2 regions of the Virgibacillus sp. M23 genome follow, and region 1 is predicted to be linked to the other one. Evidence: a T-box and tRNA genes for the amino acid it is inferred to sense, from the RefSeq annotation. Region 1 holds a T-box; the other holds one or more tRNA genes.
The links. The T-box of region 1 lies ahead of RVS70_RS13970 (valine--tRNA ligase). A T-box ahead of a tRNA ligase gene usually reads a tRNA of that ligase, here a tRNA-Val.
Positions count from the first base shown of each region.

Region 2: it encodes a tRNA-Val, which carries the amino acid that the T-box ahead of RVS70_RS13970 (valine--tRNA ligase) is inferred to sense. The anticodon was not compared.

Region 1 is NZ_JAWDHA010000036.1:25,017-38,471, reverse strand. Features, by position in the region: gene spoVID (stage VI sporulation protein D) at 1-757, shown strand, start outside; gene RVS70_RS13980 (phosphotransferase) at 816-1,826, shown strand; gene RVS70_RS13975 (hypothetical protein) at 1,823-2,011, opposite strand; T-box leader at 2,162-2,417, shown strand; gene RVS70_RS13970 (valine--tRNA ligase) at 2,470-5,118, shown strand; gene RVS70_RS13965 (ATP-grasp domain-containing protein) at 5,597-6,463, opposite strand; gene RVS70_RS13960 (RimK family alpha-L-glutamate ligase) at 6,464-7,369, opposite strand; gene RVS70_RS13955 (bifunctional folylpolyglutamate synthase/dihydrofolate synthase) at 7,432-8,706, shown strand; gene RVS70_RS13950 (SPOR domain-containing protein) at 8,834-9,739, shown strand; gene radC (RadC family protein) at 9,925-10,596, shown strand; gene RVS70_RS13940 (hypothetical protein) at 10,885-11,238, shown strand; gene RVS70_RS13935 (rod shape-determining protein) at 12,099-13,139, shown strand; gene mreC (rod shape-determining protein MreC) at 13,152-13,455, shown strand, end outside.
Region 2 is NZ_JAWDHA010000066.1:14,954-23,250, reverse strand. Features, by position in the region: gene RVS70_RS18590 (phosphomevalonate kinase) at 1-1,096, opposite strand, end outside; gene mvaD (diphosphomevalonate decarboxylase) at 1,109-2,083, opposite strand; gene mvk (mevalonate kinase) at 2,106-3,074, opposite strand; gene RVS70_RS18575 (hydroxymethylglutaryl-CoA reductase, degradative) at 3,071-4,360, opposite strand; tRNA gene RVS70_RS18570 (tRNA-Lys) at 4,660-4,732, opposite strand; tRNA gene RVS70_RS18565 (tRNA-Gln) at 4,946-5,020, opposite strand; tRNA gene RVS70_RS18560 (tRNA-Tyr) at 5,031-5,115, opposite strand; tRNA gene RVS70_RS18555 (tRNA-Thr) at 5,161-5,236, opposite strand; tRNA gene RVS70_RS18550 (tRNA-Val) at 5,241-5,316, opposite strand; tRNA gene RVS70_RS18545 (tRNA-Glu) at 5,344-5,418, opposite strand; gene fabI (enoyl-ACP reductase FabI) at 5,672-6,448, shown strand; gene RVS70_RS18535 (cupin domain-containing protein) at 6,786-7,457, shown strand; gene RVS70_RS18530 (N-acetylmuramoyl-L-alanine amidase) at 8,059-8,297, opposite strand, start outside.

The sequences.
Region 1 (13,455 bases):
TTCAACAATTGAAATACACGGTGTCAATGAAAGTGAACAAGTTGAGGAGACAGTTACAGAAAGGGATGCATACACTTCTGACTGGGGAAATGATGCGGAGAATAATGAAGAGGCAGATAGTTTTCAATTCGAAATCAAAGACCCTGAAGAAAATGAATCCATCAATGATCATTTGGCACCACCCGATTTACCGATACTTTCTGCTGAACGAGAGGAATCAGAACAAGTGGTGGAAGATAGAGAAGAAGAGTCAAAACAGGTAGTAGAAGATAGAGAAGAAGAGTCACAAGAAGTAGAAATAGAAGCTTCGATAGAACAGAAGACAAATGATACGGAAAAAGCAGGGCAGGAAGAGGATGACAGGTGGAAATATAAAGAATCAAAATCATTAGCAGAATTCTTTGGAACTGACTCACCTGAAGAATCCTCCTCCCATGATGAAGAGGTGGAAGTGGATGATACATCAGATGATTGGCTGGAATCATCGCACACTCCCGAAATTCATGAAAGCTCTGATAATCGTGATACAACAGATCAAGTACAAGATGTTGGCTACTTATCTGATATGTTTAGGGAATCTGATGTGGATCAATTTGCTCGTATGAGACTCTGTATTGTTCAAGAGAAGGATACGATAGATTCTATTGCAGAACGTTATCAAATTTCGGCGTTACAATTAATAAAACAAAACCAGTTAGATGATGACTATGATGTGACAGAAGGTCAGTTATTATATATTCCATATAAGAAAAAATAAATGCTGCCCCTTGCGATTAAGTCAAGGGGTTTTCCAGTATTAGGTGGTGAACGAAAAAGTGGATGACTTAAAGGCTGTGCTACATGCCTATTCGGTGCAACCTTTTTACATAGAAAATGAAACTGAAAAATTATATAAGGTACAAGATGGCCAGCAACAGTTTGCGTTAAAGCAAAGTCAGCTTTCACCTGATGATATGGCTATGTGGGAGAACGTATATCAGGAGGCATATACGCAAAACCTTCATACGATTCTTCCTGTTTTTTTAACAAGAGAAGGGAATATTTATGAAATCTATGAAGGAACGGTTTATTATTTATCTCCTTGGAGAGGGAATGCCCTTTCATCTTTTGATAAATATACGATAGGAAACTTTTATCGTCATCTTGGTCATATACATGTGAAGACAAAGAGAACTCGAACTGTAGACACAGATTCATTCGTACAGAACTTTCGGGGGTATCAGAAGCAATGTGAAGCACTTCAAAAGAAATTGTTGTTTTTTGTGGAACAATTTGAAGCTAAACACTATATGTCTCCCTTTGAACTTCTCGTTTGTACACATTTTCGTGACATCGATTTTAGTTTACAAGAATCCAATCGAAGAATTGACCAGTTGATAAATGAGCAGGAGCAGCAAGAACAGTGGAATTATAGCTTGTGTCATGGTAATTTGAATTCCTCACATGTTATCGTATCACCGGAGCAGATGTATCTTATAAATTGGGATAAGGCGCGATACGAATATGCCCCATTCGATTTATCCCAATTCTATAAATCTGAAACGGTGCATTATGATGCTCCTGTTGACCTTTTCTTAGATGAATTTGATAGCTATATGAATGAAAATAAACTAACGAATAAAGAACTATATATGTTAATTATACAGGTTCTCGACCCTGCTCCATATATACAGTTAGTAGAAGAGCATGATCAATCATCAAAAACAATGATTGATCAAATTATACCATTACAACACATATTTAGAAGAATACTATTTGGTCTACGCTTGTCAGCATATGTGGAAAAAGAATACGATACCCTTGATTTGGACGATTTAGAAAGCTAAATCCATTCCAAATAAAAGGCGATAAATATACCTACGATTAAGCCTAATAAAAATACATCAAAGGTTGTAGGGAAGAACAATGTACGTATTAATTGGAAAATTAATATTGGCAAGGTAACTCTTTCGATAACAATAATACAGGTTCTAGCCCATGGAGGGAGTCGATAACGGTAATATCGTGCCACCGTTTTCACCTCGCTTTCGAAACGCTAAGTTTTTTTGTGATTGTTCTATATACTATGTATAGATATCATGTATTTGTGCAAAACTGGTAAAAATAGTTGACGAAATGACTTATACTATATAAAATAAAGCTATTACTTGAAAATGATCTTGAAAATGCGCTGAATGGGAAGAGTACAAGATAATTGCCAAAGAAGAGAGGGAAATCAGTGGCTGAAAATTTCCTTGGTAAGATTATGTTGGAAGGTCGCCCGTGATGCAGCTTCTTTGAACACATGCTAAAAAGCATAAGTAGAAGAAGCCGGTAACCGTTTAGTTACCGTTATCAATGAATGAAGTGTGCACAGCTCCAATGGAGCGTGTAAACAAAGGTGGTACCACGGAAAGTATGCCCTTTTCGTCCTTTAAGTAGGATGAAAAGGGCTTTTTGTCGTAGCAAACAGTTATAGGAGGCGTTATGATGAGTGAAAAGGAAACAAAAACTTCCCTCTCGGCAAAATATAATCCCAAGGAAGTAGAACAGGGTAGGTATCAATTTTGGTTGGAAGGAAAGTATTTTGAAGCAACCAATGATCCGGAAAAAGAGCCATATTCAATTGTTATTCCACCACCAAATGTAACCGGAAGATTGCATCTAGGCCATGCATGGGATACAACTATGCAGGATACGATTTCACGTATGAAACGAATGCAAGGGTATGATGTCCTGTGGCTACCCGGTATGGATCATGCAGGTATTGCAACACAGGCTAAAGTAGAAGCCAAATTGAAAGAACAAGGAACAAATCGCTATGAACTAGGTAGAGAAAAATTTTTAGCAAAAGCTTGGGAATGGAAAGGAGAATATGCCGATTTCATTCGTTCCCAATGGGAGAAATTAGGACTGGGCTTAGACTATTCGCGCGAGCGGTTTACGCTTGATGATGGATTATCTGATGCTGTAAAAGAGGTATTTGTAAAGCTATACGAAAAAGGACTTATTTACCGTGGAGAGTATATTATTAATTGGGATCCACAAACCAAAACTGCTCTTTCCGATATTGAAGTTATTTATGAAGAAATTAATGGTAAGTTTTACCATATGCGTTATCCAATAAAAGACAGTGAAGAAACCATTGAGATTGCCACTACACGTCCGGAGACGATGTTAGGAGACACGGCTGTTGCTGTTCATCCAAACGATGAGCGCTACGTTCATTTAATTGGAAAAAAAGTGATCCTACCAATTGTTGGCAGGGAAATAGAGATTGTTGCAGATGAATATGTAGATATGGAGTTTGGTTCCGGTGCCGTCAAAATAACTCCTGCACATGATCCAAACGATTTTGAAATTGGTAATCGACATAACCTAGAGCGTGTATTAGTTATGAATGAAGATGGCACTATGAATGAAAATGCGGGAAGTTATGAAGGTTTAGATCGATTTGAGTGCAGAAGGCAGATTGTTAAAGACCTTCAAGACCAGGGTATTCTTTTTGAAATTGAAGATCATACGCATCAAGTTGGGCATTCTGAACGAAGCGGTGCAGTGGTAGAGCCGTATTTATCCACTCAATGGTTTGTTAATATGCAGCCATTAGCAGATGCTGCTATTGATTTACAGCAACAAGAGGATAAAGTGAATTTCGTTCCAAAGCGATTTGAACGGACGTATCTTAATTGGATGGAAAATATACGTGATTGGTGTATTTCTCGCCAGCTTTGGTGGGGGCATCGGATTCCTGCTTGGTATCATAAGGAAACAAATGAAATCTATGTTGGGAAGGAAGCACCTGAGGACTTAGAAAATTGGGAGCAGGATGAGGACGTTTTAGATACTTGGTTTTCATCTGCCTTATGGCCTTTTTCGACAATGGGATGGCCGGATACGAATGCAGAGGACTTTAAACGTTATTTCCCTACAGGAGTTCTTGTTACTGGGTATGATATTATATTCTTCTGGGTAGCAAGGATGATTTTTCAATCAAAGCAATTCACAAATCAAAAACCATTTGAAGATGTGTTAATTCATGGTTTAATTCGGGATGCTGAAGGGAGAAAGATGAGTAAGTCACTAGGTAATGGTGTTGATCCGATGGATGTAATTGAGAAATATGGCGCTGATTCGTTACGTTACTTCTTACTTACTGGTTCAACCCCAGGGCAGGATTTACGCTTCCATTGGGAAAAGGTAGAAGCTACTTGGAATTTCGCAAATAAGGTTTGGAATGCTTCGCGATTCTCTTTAATGAACTTAGATGGATTCACCTATGAAGATATAGATTTATCTGGTGAGAAATCCCTTGCCGATAAGTGGATTCTTACACGGTTAAATGAAACGATTGAGCAGGTTACCAAGAATACCGATAAATACGAGTTTGGAGAAGCTGGACGTCATCTCTATAACTTTATTTGGGATGAATTGTGTGACTGGTATATCGAGATGGCTAAGCTACCATTGTATGGCGAAGATGATGTGAAGAAGAAGATGACGCAGTCAGTACTTGCTCATGTATTAGATCAAACCATGCGAATGTTGCATCCATATATGCCATTCATCACAGAGGAAATTTGGCAACAGCTTCCTCATCAAGGAGACTCTATTACCATTGCTACATGGCCAGAAGTAAACCAAGCATTTCATGACGAAAAAGCATCTCAAGAAATGAAACGACTTGTATCAATTATTAAATCAGTTCGTAACATTCGAGCGGAAGTAGATACACCGATGTCAAAACAAATTAACATATTGATTCAAGCAGAGAATCAGAAGATCGTTGATGAATTAGAGAAACATCGTGATTATTTGGAACGCTTCTGTAATCCAAATAAGCTTATTATTGCAACAAATATTTCAGTTCCTGAAAAAGCAATGTCTGCTGTAGTTACTGGTGCAGAACTTTATTTCCCACTTGAGGGATTAATTGATTTTAATAAAGAGATTGATCGCTTAGAAAAAGAATTAACGAAGTGGACAAAAGAAGTTGAACGTGTGCAGAAAAAGCTTGGTAATCAAGGATTTGTAAATAAAGCACCACAGGCCGTTGTAGAAGAAGAGAGACAAAAAGAGAAGGATTATCTTGATAAACAAGCAAAAGTTAGAGCAAGGCTCGAAGAACTAAAAGGTTAAACTATTTCTTTGTGGATAAAATGTAACTTAAATACCATTTTCAAATCCGAAGAAATAGCAGGAATAAAGCTATAAAAGACTGGCTTTATAGCAAATGTTGGAGAGAAGCTTCATACAGCGAATGAAAAATATATAGACAGTTTCAGTCACAGTTAATATCCGCAGTTTAGAATCAGCTAAAGCCGAACTAATTCGAATGCTAACCAAAAAACATTTCGAATCATAGTTCGGCTTTGCTTAGGTTTAACAAAGCAGGCTAGTTTTCTTTTTGTCTAGGAAACCCATGTGGATAAACATGGGCGTGTTGAGCCTCGTCAAGCTCCAGCGCCCAGAAACTAGGCGACTTCACGAATTAACCTATGATAGATTATCATCGGCTCACAAGCTCACCTTGATTCCTTTATCACCGTTAAATCCCTACATTCGCTACGTTTCTAATCAGACGATTGCGCTTTCGTTCTAAGTATGTAGATTAGATCTAATCTATATTATTCGATATCTTTCGTCTAATATAAGTCATATACGTTCGCAAAATATTGATATCACTAACTTTACTTAATGTCCGTGAGCCGACGATATCCTCAATTTCATTAAATAGGAGTTCTCCATTATAACTGATCAAAAAATCAATACCTACCATACCAAAATCAAAGTGATTAACAATTGATTGAATCATAGAACGTTCCTTATCACTCAAGTCATATAAGCTAGCAGAGCCTCCGAGTTTAAAATTGGCACGAAAGTCTTTGTCGTTTTCCCGTTTTACAGCTGCAATAATTTCCTTTCCTACTATAAAGACACGAATGTCTTTTCCATGCTCTACCGTACTAGGTTGAACAATAAGCTCCGTATTAGCTAATACTTGGCTAATGGAGGTATATTGTTGATCGTTTTCAATTAAAAAAACTTGTTTTCCGCCTCTTCCTGCTGTTTCCTTGATGATAAAAGGATAGGCTAATGGAGGGGTATCTGTTAAATACTGCTTCTTCGAGTAAAGGGTATCTACCATTGGGATACGTAAATTGTGCATATGATGATGCGTTAACGCCTTATCATTACAAATTCTTGAAATAGAAGATGAATTAAAAACAGTAATATCACATGCCTCTAAATGAAGGCTAAGCAATGGGTCAATAGTTCGAACAATAGCAAATTCAGGCTTTGTAATGGGAAATCCATTTACTCGCACGGTGCGTGCATTATTAATAATTCCTGCTGTTATATCTTCTCTTATTATGAGTTCTAATTGAATAGATTGATACGATGCTTCTTTGATAAACCAATTTATATAGGATTGGTTTACGTCAATGTCCTTTTTACTGTAGATTAACCAACCTTTACTCATTTACTTGCCTCCATTGTCACCACATGACTTGTAAATATAATCGATAATATAATCTGCTACATTAATGTTCGTACAATCATATATATTACGGATATGTGCATTTGAATTAATCTCACAAATAATGGGAGATTGATCAGGGCCAAATAACAAATCGACACCAGCAAAATCTGCTCCAATCGCTTTTGTGGCAGCAACTGCTATCTTCGTTTCATATTCAGACGGCTTATAGGCTTCCATTGATCCTCCTGCTGATACATTAGCACGAAAATCATTTACTGCCTGCCTTCTCATCGCCGCCACCACGTGATTACCTACTACGTGTAGTCGCAAATCCTTTCCGTAACTTGTAGAGATAAATTCTTGAAACATATATGGCTTTCCATCTATTTGCTGAAGTCTATGTAATAATTGCTCTTTGGTTTCGATCAGATACACTTGTTGACCGAATGACCCGAAGGCTTCCTTCACAATCATAGGAAAACCAAATGTATCAACTGCTGTCTGCATCACCGACTCAGTTGGTTCCTCAGAAAAAAATGTCTTTGGTGCAATAATGGTTCTAGGAATAGGTAGCTTCTTTATTGCTAACTGTTGATATGTTGCAATTTTATCATCACTCACAGCTATTGCTTCTGCTCGATTAAAGACTCGTAAGCCGAGTAATTCGAGCTGCCTTGCTAAATAAACATCTTTATCCGCAAATAAAACATAATTCGGTAATGGTACACGCTCGTCTTTTAATAAACTAAGATTCTCTGTATTAAGATATGACAATAATTCGCTATTCTTATATATAGTTGCTGTACCACCTTTTCGAATGGCTGCTCGTTGAATCCATTCGGCAAAGTCAAGAAACTTCTTTCCAGGTAAACTTCCATTGTAAATTATCCAGCCGTGTAACTGCATGTTTATTTGTCCTTTCTGCTATACTGTTATAGGTAAATTTATTTCATGAGAGTGGTGTGCTTATGTTTCAAGAAATTCAACAAGTTGAAGACTTTTTAGCAAATAGAATTAATTTAGGGATAAAGCCCGGACTCGAACGAATGGAAAAACTACTTATATTACTGAATCAACCTCAGCATAATTTTAATGCGATTCATATTGCTGGTACGAACGGAAAAGGTTCGACATTAGAATTTATAAAACAAGGTTTACAAGCTAACAATTATCAAGTGGGAATCTTTACATCTCCTAGTTTAACTGGCCTACGAGGATATATCTTATTGGGAGATAGAACAATCTCAGAACATGATTTTCTCACTATATGGCAAAAGGTATATCCAGCAGTAGTAAAATTAGATAATATGAACATGCATCCGACAGAATTTGAAATTCTGACAGCTATTGCTTTTGTTTATTTTGAACAGCATACGGACCTTGCTTTAATAGAAACTGGGATGGGTGGTAGAGAAGATACCACAAATTGTGTACAGCCTCTGATGTCCATTATAACAAATATAGCGAAAGATCATACTGCATTTCTAGGGGACACAATACGTGAAATTGCTTATCATAAAGCAGGTATAATAAAATCAACAATACCAGTCATTACAGGTGAACTAATAGAAGATGCGACAAAAGTTGTCAATAAAGAAGCTATGTTGAAGCAAGCTCCTATATATCGACTAGGTCATCATTTTTTCTATCGTTCAGAATCTACTGCATATAACCATCGCATAAATTGGTGGGAAAAGGGGGGAGATACATTCCAATTTTGGATTAACATGATGGGGGAACACCAAAAAGCGAATGCATCAATAGCTGCAATGGCTCTTCAACTGTTAAATAGAATGGAAGCTGGCTTTAATATAGATATGAATAAAGTAGAAGAGGCGTTTACTCATGTCATGGTAATGGGAAGATTTGAGATAGTTAGAAAACAGCCCTTAACTATTGTGGATGGCGCCCATAACTCGGCGGGAATGGAAGCATTTATAAACACAGTAGAAGAAAATTTTAGTAACTGCAAACGACATCTATTATTTTCTGCGTTTAAAGATAAAGAAATTGATAAAATGCTAAAACAAATAGAAAATCATTTTACAACAATTAGCTTAACGACGTTTGATCATCCACGTGCAATGCAGGTATCTGAATTAAGAAACTATGAGAGTGACTTTCATATCGAGCTAAATTGGCAAGAGGCAATACGCCAAATGGAACAATCACATACTGTATATTTTATATCTGGCTCCTTGTATTTCATTTCATTAGTTCGGTCTTTTCTTAAAAAACAATAACATTCATATGCTGTTCTTATAAAATTTATGTTGAACGATTCTTTAATAAGGTGACAGAATTCGTCTTACTTTTTACGGTCTATATGCTAGAGTTGAAGGTAAATCTAGCAGCAGGGAGGTAAAGACAATGGACGAAAATAAAAGAAAGATCACAGTATGGGAAAATGGTAAACAAGTTAAGCTTTATGTCAATAAGAATAGAGAAATTCCTTCAGGAAGGAATGAACAGGCTGCTGCATTATCCGATTCAGAAGATGAAAAAATTCCGCCTTATACAAGGGTATCAGATACAAAACCTTCTAAATTTGCGATGCATAAAAGAAAGTGGAAGGAGTTTAAGCCTGCTATACTTTCTGTATTGTCAGCATTAGTCATTGGATCCTTCTTAGGAATAATGATGCTAAATATGTTTATCATGATTGAGGATGATAATCATATGAGCGGTAATCAGAATTCTTCAGCAGCTGTAACTAACGACGACGATCAAGATAATGATAAACAAGCTGATCGTTCTGCATCTTCTGTTCGTCTAGATGAAATAAGGGCATATGTACTTCAAGGTGGTGTTTTTTCAGAAAAGGCAAATGCTGATGCGCGTGCTGGTTCATACCGAGACAGAGGGGTTCCTGTCACTATATGGGAGAGAGGGGATCAGTATTTCCTGTTTATAGCAGCTGCTACCACTGAAACGCAGGCAGAACAATTACAACAGGGATTAGTTGATACAGACATGGACGATATTTATGTTAAAGAGTGGTCTACAGGAAATATTACTACAGACTTAACAAGGGATGAAAACAGTTGGGCACAATCATTTATTAAGACATGGAAGGATACACTAGAATCTGGTGAATTTGAAAAGAACACATGGGATTCACTTCTGAAAGCTTATCCAAAGGATAGTGAGCAGCTAAAAGAATTGTATCAGTCCACTCAACAAGTATTAGAAAAAGCAGGACAAGCTGAAGCACTGCAAAAGAAGGCGTTACTGATGGAGCTATGGAAGACATTTGGAACTACATTTAATAATTGATTTAATTAATTATCAATTTGGTTAATAATAGAAACAGAATTTACTCTAATGGAAAATCCCATTATAGGAGTTCATCGTATAGCAAAATTGGAATAATGCTGATTTGTACGTCGATACATCTCTTTTGTAAGATAGAGTTATCTTAGAGAAGAGGATGATCTATATTGACAACTATTTCGCCTATTATGATAAAAAATGTGCCAAAGGATGATCGACCAAGAGAACGACTTATAAAATCAGGCTCCAGTCATTTATCTAATGCGGAAATACTAGCTATTATTTTAGGAAGCGGTACTAGACAAGAATCCGTATTGGCTTTATCGAATCGATTATTGATGCATTTTGAAGGATTAAAGTTATTAAGTGATGCTACTATTGAAGAACTTATTGCTATTAGAGGAATTGGTACGGCAAAAGCGGTGTTGATTTTAGCTGCTGTAGAGCTAGGCAAGCGAATGCATATATATAGATCTGATGAAAGGCATGTTATTCGCTCTCCTGAGGATGGAGCAGAATATGTAATGGAAGAAATGAGAGGGTTAAATCAAGAACATTTTGTAACATTATTTTTGAATACGAAAAATCAAATTATTCACAAACAAACTATTTTTATAGGTAGCCTCAATGCCTCTATCGTCCATCCTAGGGAAGTATTTCGTGAAGCTGTCAAACGCTCTGCAGCCTCCATCATTGTTATTCATAACCACCCTTCAGGGGACCCCACTCCTTCCCAAGAAGATATCCATGTAACGAGAAGATTGGTTGAATGTGGTAAAATGATAGGGATTGAATTAATCGATCATTTAGTGATTGGTGATCGAAAATATGTCTCTTTAAAAGAAAAAGGGTATATATAATTGTATGTCTACACGATGAGTATCCTTATTGTAAAGTTAAAAAATCGTTATATGCGAATTCACCATTTCCCATAAATACACAAAAATTAAATAAGACTACTGATGTTTCCATATGATTATACTTTTTTGAAGTTTTTTCTTTTGCATGGGTATGTTCATTGGATTTTTTCAACGTAAGAATAGTCGCCCTAGCTTAGGCTAAACAAAATATAGATGGATAGCGATATTAGGAATTAGTAACGTGTACAAAACAAAATGTGATGTGAAGCAAAAAGAGGTGGAGTGATCGTGGACATAAAAGATTTTTATCTTAAAGAGCAAGTATATGATTTAGACGATCTGATTAAAAATCCTAATGCTTATATTGGCGGATTTAATACCGAATCTCTCGTAACACTCATGAAAGCCAACAGAAAAAAATATATAGAAAGCGGAATTTTATTGATAGAAGGGGGAATCGCATTTACTTCAAGTTACAAGGAAATTGGCCAGTTACCCATTTTTGATGATCTCCCTTCTTTATATGGTTATTACTTAAATGCGATGGAAGAATACTTGGAAGAAGGAATTGCTGCTTTTTATTATCCTAGTCAACCAATTGGTGTAAAACTAGAAAAATATGAGGCAGTAAAACAAGATTAACGATAGATAATAATTCATTAATTGTCAGCGAGGACGTTTTACTACAAGCTCTCGTTTATCATTCACAGCGCTTCTTTGAATTATTGGTAAAGCAGTTAAAGCTTAAAATGTATACGAATGAGCTTGTATAAATAGGAACAATTAAAAAGAGTATTTCAAAATTAATAATTTAACGTACTTCCGAAAGAAGTCTCCATCTTCAAGCGTGTGAAGAGCGTAGCCCAACGGTAAGGGGGGGAGATGAATTTCGGTTGGGCGACAGCCCAAAGGCTTTTTTTCCTTTTTTGTTCAAAGCACAACCCAACAGTGAATGATCGAAATTCATCAAGTGCCTAATGAAAATATAAACTCTTGGAACAAGAGGGTTAGCTTGGTCCATTTTGTCAGCTACCAAAAGTGGCGATTATCCAAGAAGCCCCCACTTCAAGCAACCCATAAGGTTGGTAAGTGATGGGAGTAGTTCACTTATTGTTTGCCTATTTCTGAAGGGAAGATGCATGAAATCAAAAAAAGCTCACATATGATATTTATAACACTATCTATTTTATAATTTTTTTCGTATAATTATATAGACGAATGATTGTTCAGCGCCATTTTTCAATTTAGATATGGAAAGTGGCGCTTGTTGAGCTTAGCATGAGTAGGAAAAACATGGTACAAGCAACCTTGTGTTTAAACTGGTACATAATCTATAAATAATGGTGTTGTGATATGTATCGCTGATCTTTTCGATGAAAATATTTTACTTTTTCATAGTGAAAAGAGATAATTGGAATCGATAAATTTTATTTTGCGAATAATGAATTGTTGTAATTCGTTACATATAACCACATGATTGTGATTTGGAAAGGAAGATCTTATTGGGATTATTTAATTTTTCTCAGGACTTAGGGATAGACTTGGGTACAGCTAATACATTAGTTTTTGTGAAAGGAAAAGGTGTTGTCGTAAGTGAGCCTTCTGTTGTAGCAAAAAATACGGCAACAGGCGATATTGAAGCGGTTGGAGGATCTGCTAGAAATATGATTGGGAGAACGCCTGGGAATATTTCTGTCATCCGTCCAATGAAAGATGGCGTAATTGCTGACTATGATACAACAGCGACAATGATGAAATATTATATTAAAAAGGCGATGAAAAATCGCTCTTATTTTGCTAAAAAGCCAAACGTAATGGTATGTGTACCTTCAGGTATTACAATGGTAGAAGAACGTGCTGTAATCGATGCAACAAAGCAAGCTGGTGCAAAAGAAGCCTATCCGATTTCCGAACCTTTTGCAGCAGCGATCGGTGCAGGGCTACCAGTATGGGAACCAACAGGCAGTATGATTGTTGACATCGGAGGTGGGACTACCGAAGTAGCAGTTATTTCTTTAGGGGGAGTCGTTACCAGTCAGTCCATTCGCACTGCTGGAGATGATATGGATGAAGCAATCACTAGCTATATTCGAAAGCAATACAGCTTGATGATTGGGGAAAGATCAGCGGAATCGATAAAGTTTGAAATAGCATCTGCGGGAAGTGATTCTCCTAAAGGTGAAATGGATATTCGCGGGAGAGATCTTTTAACGGGATTACCAAAAACGATCACGATTACTGCGGAAGAAATTGCTGATTCGTTAAAGGATACAGTAGATGCTATCGTTGAAGCAGTAAAGAGTACGTTAGAGAAAACACCTCCAGAGCTTGCGGCGGATATCATGGACCGTGGAATCGTCCTATCAGGTGGAGGTTCACTACTGAAAAACATAGATAAAGTCATTAGTGATGAGACAAAGATGCCTGTATTCATTACAGAAGACCCTTTAGAAAGTGTAGCGATTGGTACAGGTAAATCATTAGAATACATTCAGCATTTCCGTTCCCATCCGAATGTATCATCTCGTCCTAGTGTAGAATAAGTTGGTGTTTATATGTCTTTTTTACGTAAAAAACGTTTATTTATTTTATTAATCGGGTTTATTTTTTTCGTAGCATTAATTGGATTTTCTCTACGTGATAGAGAAAATCTGACGAATGTTGAAGAGTTTGTAAATGATACCGTTGGGTGGGCACAAGGTATTATTCATGCTCCAATAAATTTTATAACAGATATCATTGGAAATATTGATGACTTCAAAGATACGTACAATGAAAATCGCATACTCAAAGAGAAGTTAGCGGAATACAAAGGACTTATTTATGAAGTTCAAGAATTAAAAGAAGAGAACGAGGATT
Region 2 (8,297 bases), on a different contig from region 1:
CAGCTATTTTTGCACCAAATGGACTTGGGTTTAGTGACAGTGGTTTTATTCCTGCTTTTTCCCACATCTCCATTAGTTGCTGCGCTTGTTCTTGTGAGGGCATAAAAGCAATTCCACAATCGCCACCCCCTGCGCCGGAAGGTTTACCAGCACCTCCACAAGCTTCTGCCAAGTCACATAGTTTAGAAAGAAGAGGTGTTTCAATAGCTATTTTTGCATGTTGTCCAACCGTTGCCAACGCGTGTCGATTTTGCTTAACACCATCGAACAGGGATTCTACATTATTCTGCTTCATTCCGGTTAAAATCTTCGAAACCGCCTTTTCACTTTCCGAGAGAAAATGGTTAAATTGTGTCAAATTATCCGATTTCAATTGTAAAATCTTATCGACAAGTTTCGGTGTGGATGCAGGGCTACCTGTCCAACCAATACACATATAGACATTTTTCGGCAATTGAACCGGCTCTAACGAAAAATATATCCAGTCACATTGCAAAAGTTCAGTTAGAGATTTAGCATCTTTATGAGCTTTTCTTAACCATTCTGCTTGAAAAGAGGAATATTCAAGAAAACCTCCATATGAAGATGCCGCTACATCAGCACCCGATCCATTTCCTTGTGTAATAACATGTGAGATCGATGCAAGTTTGAATATTAGTTGAGCAGTAGGGTCAAATGGGAGGAATTGTTTTAAAATAGCAGCAATAACTGAGGTTACTACAGCAGCACTAGAGCCTAGCCCATATTTTACACCAGATTCATCATCTAGCTCACTATTGATAGTTAGTTGAAAAGGTGCTGGTGAAATTTGTTTTTCATTCAAATAAGTGATGGCAATTGTCATAGCTTCTTCTACAAAACGGGTTCGCGGATCATCAGAGGCAATGACAGCTTTCCCATCGCTATATTTCCATGATAGATTCGTTAATTGAAAATCCATTAAACTAATCTTGTTAGTATCCTTTAGCTGGATTGTCGTAAATACATAACGATCAACAGCCATTACAACCAAATGGTTATTTGGTTGTAATACGGCAAACTCTCCAGCCATCATTAATTTTCCTGGTACTTTTATAGTCATTGATGTTTGTGACAAATCGTTCAACCCCTACAAATAGGTTACTCCTTGACCCGGTTTACTTAATCGTATATCTGATACACCAGGTAAATTTATAAGTGTCTGTTCGACATTTTTTTCATGCTCAGGTAAATAGAGAACTTTAACATTTGGTCCTGCATCAATTGTAAAATAAGCTGGAATACCTTGAGCACGCATTTCTTGAATTGTTTGCATGACGGCTAGTGTAGTATCATGCCAGTAAGTAAATGGCGGATTAGCACCTAAAGTTGTTGCATGCATTTTCAAGCAATTCGCTTCAGCAATTTCCCCGACTTTTTGAAAATCACGATCTTGAATGCCATGTTTAATCTGTGTTAAATCATTTGGGATACTATCAATCCACCCTTGGAAAAATGGCGACGTCTCTACCGTCCGCTTCATACCTGTACGACTTGACACCTTTTTCTTGGTAGATGATAACACTACCGCGGCGACTCGGATATCCCAATGGTCAGCTGGTGCGATCGGTACAGCATATGAATCTGAACCGTCTTCTTTCGTTCCCATTTCCCATTCCGCAAAGCCTCCATATATAGAACGACAAGCAGATCCAGAGCCCTGACGTGTTAATTGAGAAAGCTCTTGATTGGTTAAATTCAATCCAATTGCTTTCGTACCAGCAGCAGCCAATGCAGCAAAACCAGATGCTGATGAAGCAAAGCCTGCCGCAGTCGGAACATCGTTTACCGATTCAACATCTGCATAAATGTGCTTCCCTGCCATTTTTCTTATCAGTTCAAGAAATGCTGTAACACGATTATACTGATCACCTGCTATCAGTTGGTTATCTAATTTAAATCGATCTTCAGAAAGAGAATCATCAAACGCTACGGTTGTTGTTGTATAAAAGCCGTCTAAGGTAAGTGATAGGCTATTATTTGTTGGTAGTATAATGGATTCATTTCGCTTTCCCCAGTATTTAATTAAGGCAATATTTGTATGTGCCTTAGCAGTTGCTTTCATGCATGAGTCTCCTTCTATGCTATTATTTGTCCTTATTTCCTTTTAGAACAAATGGCCAAACAGCATGAGCGCCAAATTTTCTTAATTTATCAGCGAGCTGTCTGGAGTGTACCTCATTTTGGGCAAGAGCAATAATGCAACCTCCATTACCGCCACCTGTTAGTTTCGCACCTAATGCTCCTTCTTTTCGGGCAAAATTAATTAAGCGATTTAAGCCAGCATCACTTACTCCTAACGCCTCTAGTTCTTTTTGGGCTTCATTTAACATATGTCCCAAAATATGTTTACCCTTTTTTTCCAACGCTTGCTTTGCATGATGTGTTAATTTACCAATGCGCTCCAATTTACGATGAATTTTCTTTGGAGCCATCTTTACTAGATGAGCAACGGATTCAACAGCCAAACGAGTATCGCCGATCCGTCCGGAATCCGCGACTACAAAATGAAAATCATCACTTAGTTCTATAAAGTCAATAGGATGCTCTTTTTCATACCAAACAGGGGATTGGGATGTAATTGTCAACGTGTCAATACCACTTGGAGCACCGTGTGCAAAGGTTTCTGCTATATTAGCCAATCGTAATAAATCCTCATCCGTATAGTCCTCATTAAAATAAGCAAATAATGAACGGACTACCGAAATAGCCACTGAAGCACTTGACCCAAGTCCTTTTCCAGGTGGAATAGAGGATTTAATGCGAATTAACAAGTCCTGACAAGGCATATTTAAATACTCTAAGGTTCCTTGAATACATTGCACAATACCATGTAATGATTCTGGTGCCAACGTAAGTGGACCATGGTAGAAAGTAGTATCAATTTTCACTGTACCTGGTACTTGTTCCACAACGGACTCTACACCTACTAATGGAAACGGAATAGCAATAGCAGGTTGTCCGTGTACAACTGCATGCTCTCCGATTAAAATTAGTTTACTATGAGCTATTCCAATAGCTGTTTTTTCTGTTGTTGTTGCCTTTTCTGCACTCATTTTGTATATTCTTCCACCAATTCTTTAGCTTTTCCGACACGGATTTCCTTCATTTCTACTAATTTCTCAGATACGATATCGATCAACTCCCCAGTAGCTCCTGCTGCAATAGCAACAGAACGAGAATGTAAAGCCATATGGCCTTTTTGTATACCATCTGTAACTAATGCTTTTAGCGCACCTAGATTCTGTGCCAAACCAACGGCTACTATTACCTGTGCTAGTTCTTGGGCAGATTCAACATTTAAGATATTATGGGCAATTTTTGCAATAGGATGAACACGAATAGATCCTCCTACCGTTCCTACTGACATTGGCAATTCTAAGTCACCGACAAGGTTTCCAGACTTATCAACCGACCACGTTGTCATTGAACCATATTGGCCATTTCGAGACGCATAAGCATGAGCGCCAGCTTCGACAGCCCGCCAATCATTTCCGGTTGCAATTACAATTGGATCGATACCGTTCATAATTCCTTTATTATGCGTTACTGCTCGGTAGGGATCAGAAGCAGCAAACTCATAGGCGCTTACTATACCATCTCTTACTACCTCACCAGAAAAATCACCAGTTCTTAAAAGCTCAGGAGGAATAACACACTTTGCGCGTGCTAAGCATTTATCCGCAAAATTAGACAAAATACGCAAATAAACTTTGCCCTGTGTTAATTCTTCAACCATCGGAGCTAACGATTCAACCATGGTATTTATAATATTCGCTCCCATTGCATCACATGTATTAATATATAAATGCAATATAAGCATTTGCTGATAAGCTGAGTTGGATTCTTCATTTAGTATGCGTACTTCAAGGTCTTCTGCACCACCGCCTCTTGCCACAATACTTGGGTAAGCAGCATTAGCATTTTCAATTAGTACATCTTTCTTTGCTACCAATTTATCTTTAGCTTGTTGCAAATCTGGGCATCCAACAACCTGAATTTGTCCGATCATGACTCTCTCTGTTGCTTCAGTTGTAAAACCTCCTGCTTCTCTCACTACTTTCCCAATATGGCTAGCAGAAGCAACAACAGAAGGTTCTTCAATCGCCATTGGTACTACATATTCTTTCCCATTAATTAAGAAATTCAATCCTAATCCTAACGGAAGGGGAAAAGTACCAATAACGTTTTCAATCATCTTATCAGCTGTATCAGGGGATAACGCTTCCTTCTCAGCTAAGGTATTTATATCTTGATCTGTCAACCCATGCATGTCTCTCAGCAAATCTCTGCGTTCTTCCACCGACTTCTTATAAAAACCAGGAATTCTGGAGGTCTCCATTGCCTATCATCCTTTTAATTGTTGTATATAGAAATTCGTACGGAATAAATTATTATCAGGCATTATCTATAGTAAAATTATATCACGATTGTACCATTTTTCATTAGAAAATGTTGTCTCTCTTTAAGGACTTTCACTCAAGAAAACATGATATCATAATACCATGCTATGTATAAAAAAATAACTGTTACTATTATGTAAAAAATCACTCTAAAATGCAAATAAACAAGGCTGCTACATTCCATAACGACCTTGTTTATCCCACCTTTTATATGACGTTTCTATACTATTAATATAAATGAGCCATGGAGGATTCGAACCTCCGACCCTCTGATTAAAAGTCAGATGCTCTACCGACTGAGCTAATGGCTCGTGTTGAAAATAATAATTTATACGTTAAGCTTTAGCTTGACAAAAAATGGTGCTCGCCGTGTTGAATGACAACTCGCTGATGCCACACTCCTCGCAGGCCTGCATCTAGTAGTTAATTCGCTGATGCTTGCGGCCAGCTAATGGCTCGTGTTGAAAAATTCATTCATCAAAAAAATAGGGCTCTTCTTAAAAAAAGACCCATAAATAAAAAAATGGCTGGGCTACCAGGATTCGAACCTGGGGTACACGGGATCAAAACCCGATGCCTTACCGCTTGGCTATAGCCCAACAATAAAAATGGTGGAGGGGGGCAGATTCGAACTGCCGAACCCTGAGGGAGCGGATTTACAGTCCGCCGCGTTTAGCCACTTCGCTACCCCTCCATATTGTTAACTATATATTATAATTTATTCATGGTTTGTAAAAAATGGTGCCGGCCAGAGGACTTGAACCCCCAACCTACTGATTACAAGTCAGTTGCTCTACCAGTTGAGCTAGGCCGGCTTTATGGTGGAGGATGCAGGGCTCGAACCTGCGACCCCTTGCTTGTAAGGCAAGTGCTCTCCCAGCTGAGCTAATCCTCCAAAACCACTCGTATATTAAAATAATATTGGTGACCCGTACGGGATTCGAACCCGTGTTACCGCCGTGAAAGGGCGGTGTCTTAACCACTTGACCAACGGGCCAAACATTTATTTGGCATATGTTACAACGAATTTTGTTAAACTCTGTCGTAAACCAACGAATTTCATTATACCCAGATATGAATGGTTTGTAAAGGGGGAATTTAATTTTTTTTATTTTTTCGTTTCAACCCCTACAAGATCAAAGGTTTGATGCAATTTATTACGAAGTGTCCTATGATACAATAGATAAGACTTTCTTTCAATTTATGGGATAGGTTATAATGTACAAAAGAATTATTATGGAGGTACTTTGATGACGAATTTATTAGAGGGAAAAAACATTGTTATCATGGGTGTTGCAAGTGAACGAAGCATCGCATGGGGAATAACATCATCCTTACATAAAGCAGGAGCAAATCTAATATTTACATATAGACAAGATCGTTCTTACAAGAAATTGACAAAGCTTCTTGATAAGCATGATATTACAGCTAAGTTGATTGTATCCTGTGATGTAGCTAATGACGAGAGCATTACTGAAGCTTTTTCTACCATAAAAGAAAAGATTGGAACCATTCATGGAGTCGTTCATTCAGTAGCCTTTGCTAACAGAGAGGAATTACAAGGTGAGTATGCAGACACATCACGAGATGGCTTTTTACTAGCTCAGGAAATTAGTGCTTATTCCTTAGTAGCTGTAACAAAAGCCGCAAAGGACCTAATGACAGAGGGTGGAAGTATTGTTACACAAACTTATCTTGGTGCAGAAAGGGTTATTCCAAACTATAATGTTATGGGTGTTGCCAAGGCCTCTCTAGAAGCAAGCGTGCGATATTTAGCTGAAGATATGGGTAAATATGGTGTTCGAGTTAATGCAGTATCTGCCGGACCAATTCGTACACTATCAGCCAAAGGAGTGTCTGGTTTCAACGAAAAATTAGGGATGATCGAAGAAAAAGCTCCTCTTCGAAAAAATGTGGATCAGGATCAAGTTGGAGATGCTACACTATTCTTTATGAGTGAACTTTCCCGAGGTATTACCGGAGAAGTTCTTCATGTTGATTCTGGATACCATATTATTGGCGGTTAGTAGTGGGACGTGCATTCGTGTACGTCCTTTGTTTATGTCAAAAGAAAAATTATTAACAATCACCCTATAGACATGGTCATTTACCTTCTAAACGAACACCGATGGCTAGGCTACTATATCAAACTTATTCCTACCTGTTAGCTTGAATTACTTCTATAGCCACCCTATCACGTTCCATACTTTCGTTAATTCATCATAACGCTATGTCATTTGTATTCTTTCTCGCAAGCTTCTCATAATTTTAGTTGTAAGCAATATAGGCATTTGTCACACTTTCCATACCTTTTCATAAGATATGATGTGAATAACTTTAAATATATGGAGTTGAGAAAAGCTTATGGTAACTTCTTACATGGATTACACAAAGCCTGACGTGGAATATTTCTCGGATTTAAATACGAATCGATTATTTACAAGGAATTCCGAGAATTATATTAACCGGTTAGGAAGAGATGTATTAAATACATTAAGTAATGTATCGATACTTGATATCTATTTAAGCAAGGGTCATGTTGTTGAGCCACATTATCATCAAAACGCAGCAGAATTGGTGTATTGTATTAGTGGTTCAGCTGTCGTTTCCTTTATGAACCCTTTCAATAACGAAGTTAAAAATATACCAATCACACCAGGCCAAGTTGCAAATATACCTCAGGGATGGTGGCATTGGGAAGAAGCGTCAGAGAACAACACACATTTACTAGCCATTTTTGACGCGCCATATCCTGAATATATCTTAGGGTCAGATATCTTGACAAAAACTCCTGTAGACGTTATAGCTCATACGTATTGCTTAGATCCAGAAGCATGGAAAGAGGCCGTTGCACCGATAAAAAACGAAACCATTATTATTGGACCAACGGATGAATGTAGTCGCAAATCAAAAAATAACAACCAAGGTTATACTTCAGTTCATTATCCAAACATGCCGCTACCACACCCTTATAACCCGATGCAATATGTATACAGCCATCCCCACCCTGGCTATTATCCTGGCTACAATTGTTAAGGAAACTTCCAACTCTATTCAAAAAATAACAAAGAAAGCCTTACCATTAGACAAGTACTATGAATTCTTCTTCCTCTTAATTTAATTATAGTAGATTTTCTTAAACATAAATATTTTAAAAAGGTATTAATGGAAAAATTAGTACGAACTGAGGATTGTTTTTAAGTTAATAGTAATTTTAATTATACTATGTGAATTGGTATATTTTGGCTTAGATATCGGGAGCTCATAAGCATCATATTGGTTTCCAATTTCCATATTAACTTTTTGAACATAAATATGTAGCTAGTAATGTGCATAAAAGGAAAACTGGGTTCGATCATAAGCACCTTGACAGACTAACAGAGGCGCCCAACCCTATATAAAGTGAAACTTCAATCAGTGAGGGTTTTACTGTCAGTTATATGTGGGATAAAATTTCTATGGTGGAGGTTTAAAGCAATTAAGCAAAAAATAAAACTGCTAGAGAAATACTTGAAGGTTTTGATCTTTATTTTGAATAAGCAAAAGTTAAAGATCCTCCCTCACAGTGAGGTGAACCCCAAAGGTTAATCTTTTTTATCTAGTAACCTTTGGGGATTCAACACCCTTAGCGGATTTTTTATTTCGTATAATACCTTACATAGGTTGGATTTGCAGTAATATACAATCCGCTCTTAATTTGATACATATAACCTCCATCTACTGGGAACTTGTCCCTAATGACAGTAAAGACTTCCCCTTGATTTACTATAACTGCCTTATCATTCCAATTTGCCGTATTATAAGTCCATAATGAATCAACAACTACTTCAATATATCCTTGCCCATCATTTACATCTTTAAGGGTAAGACCTAATG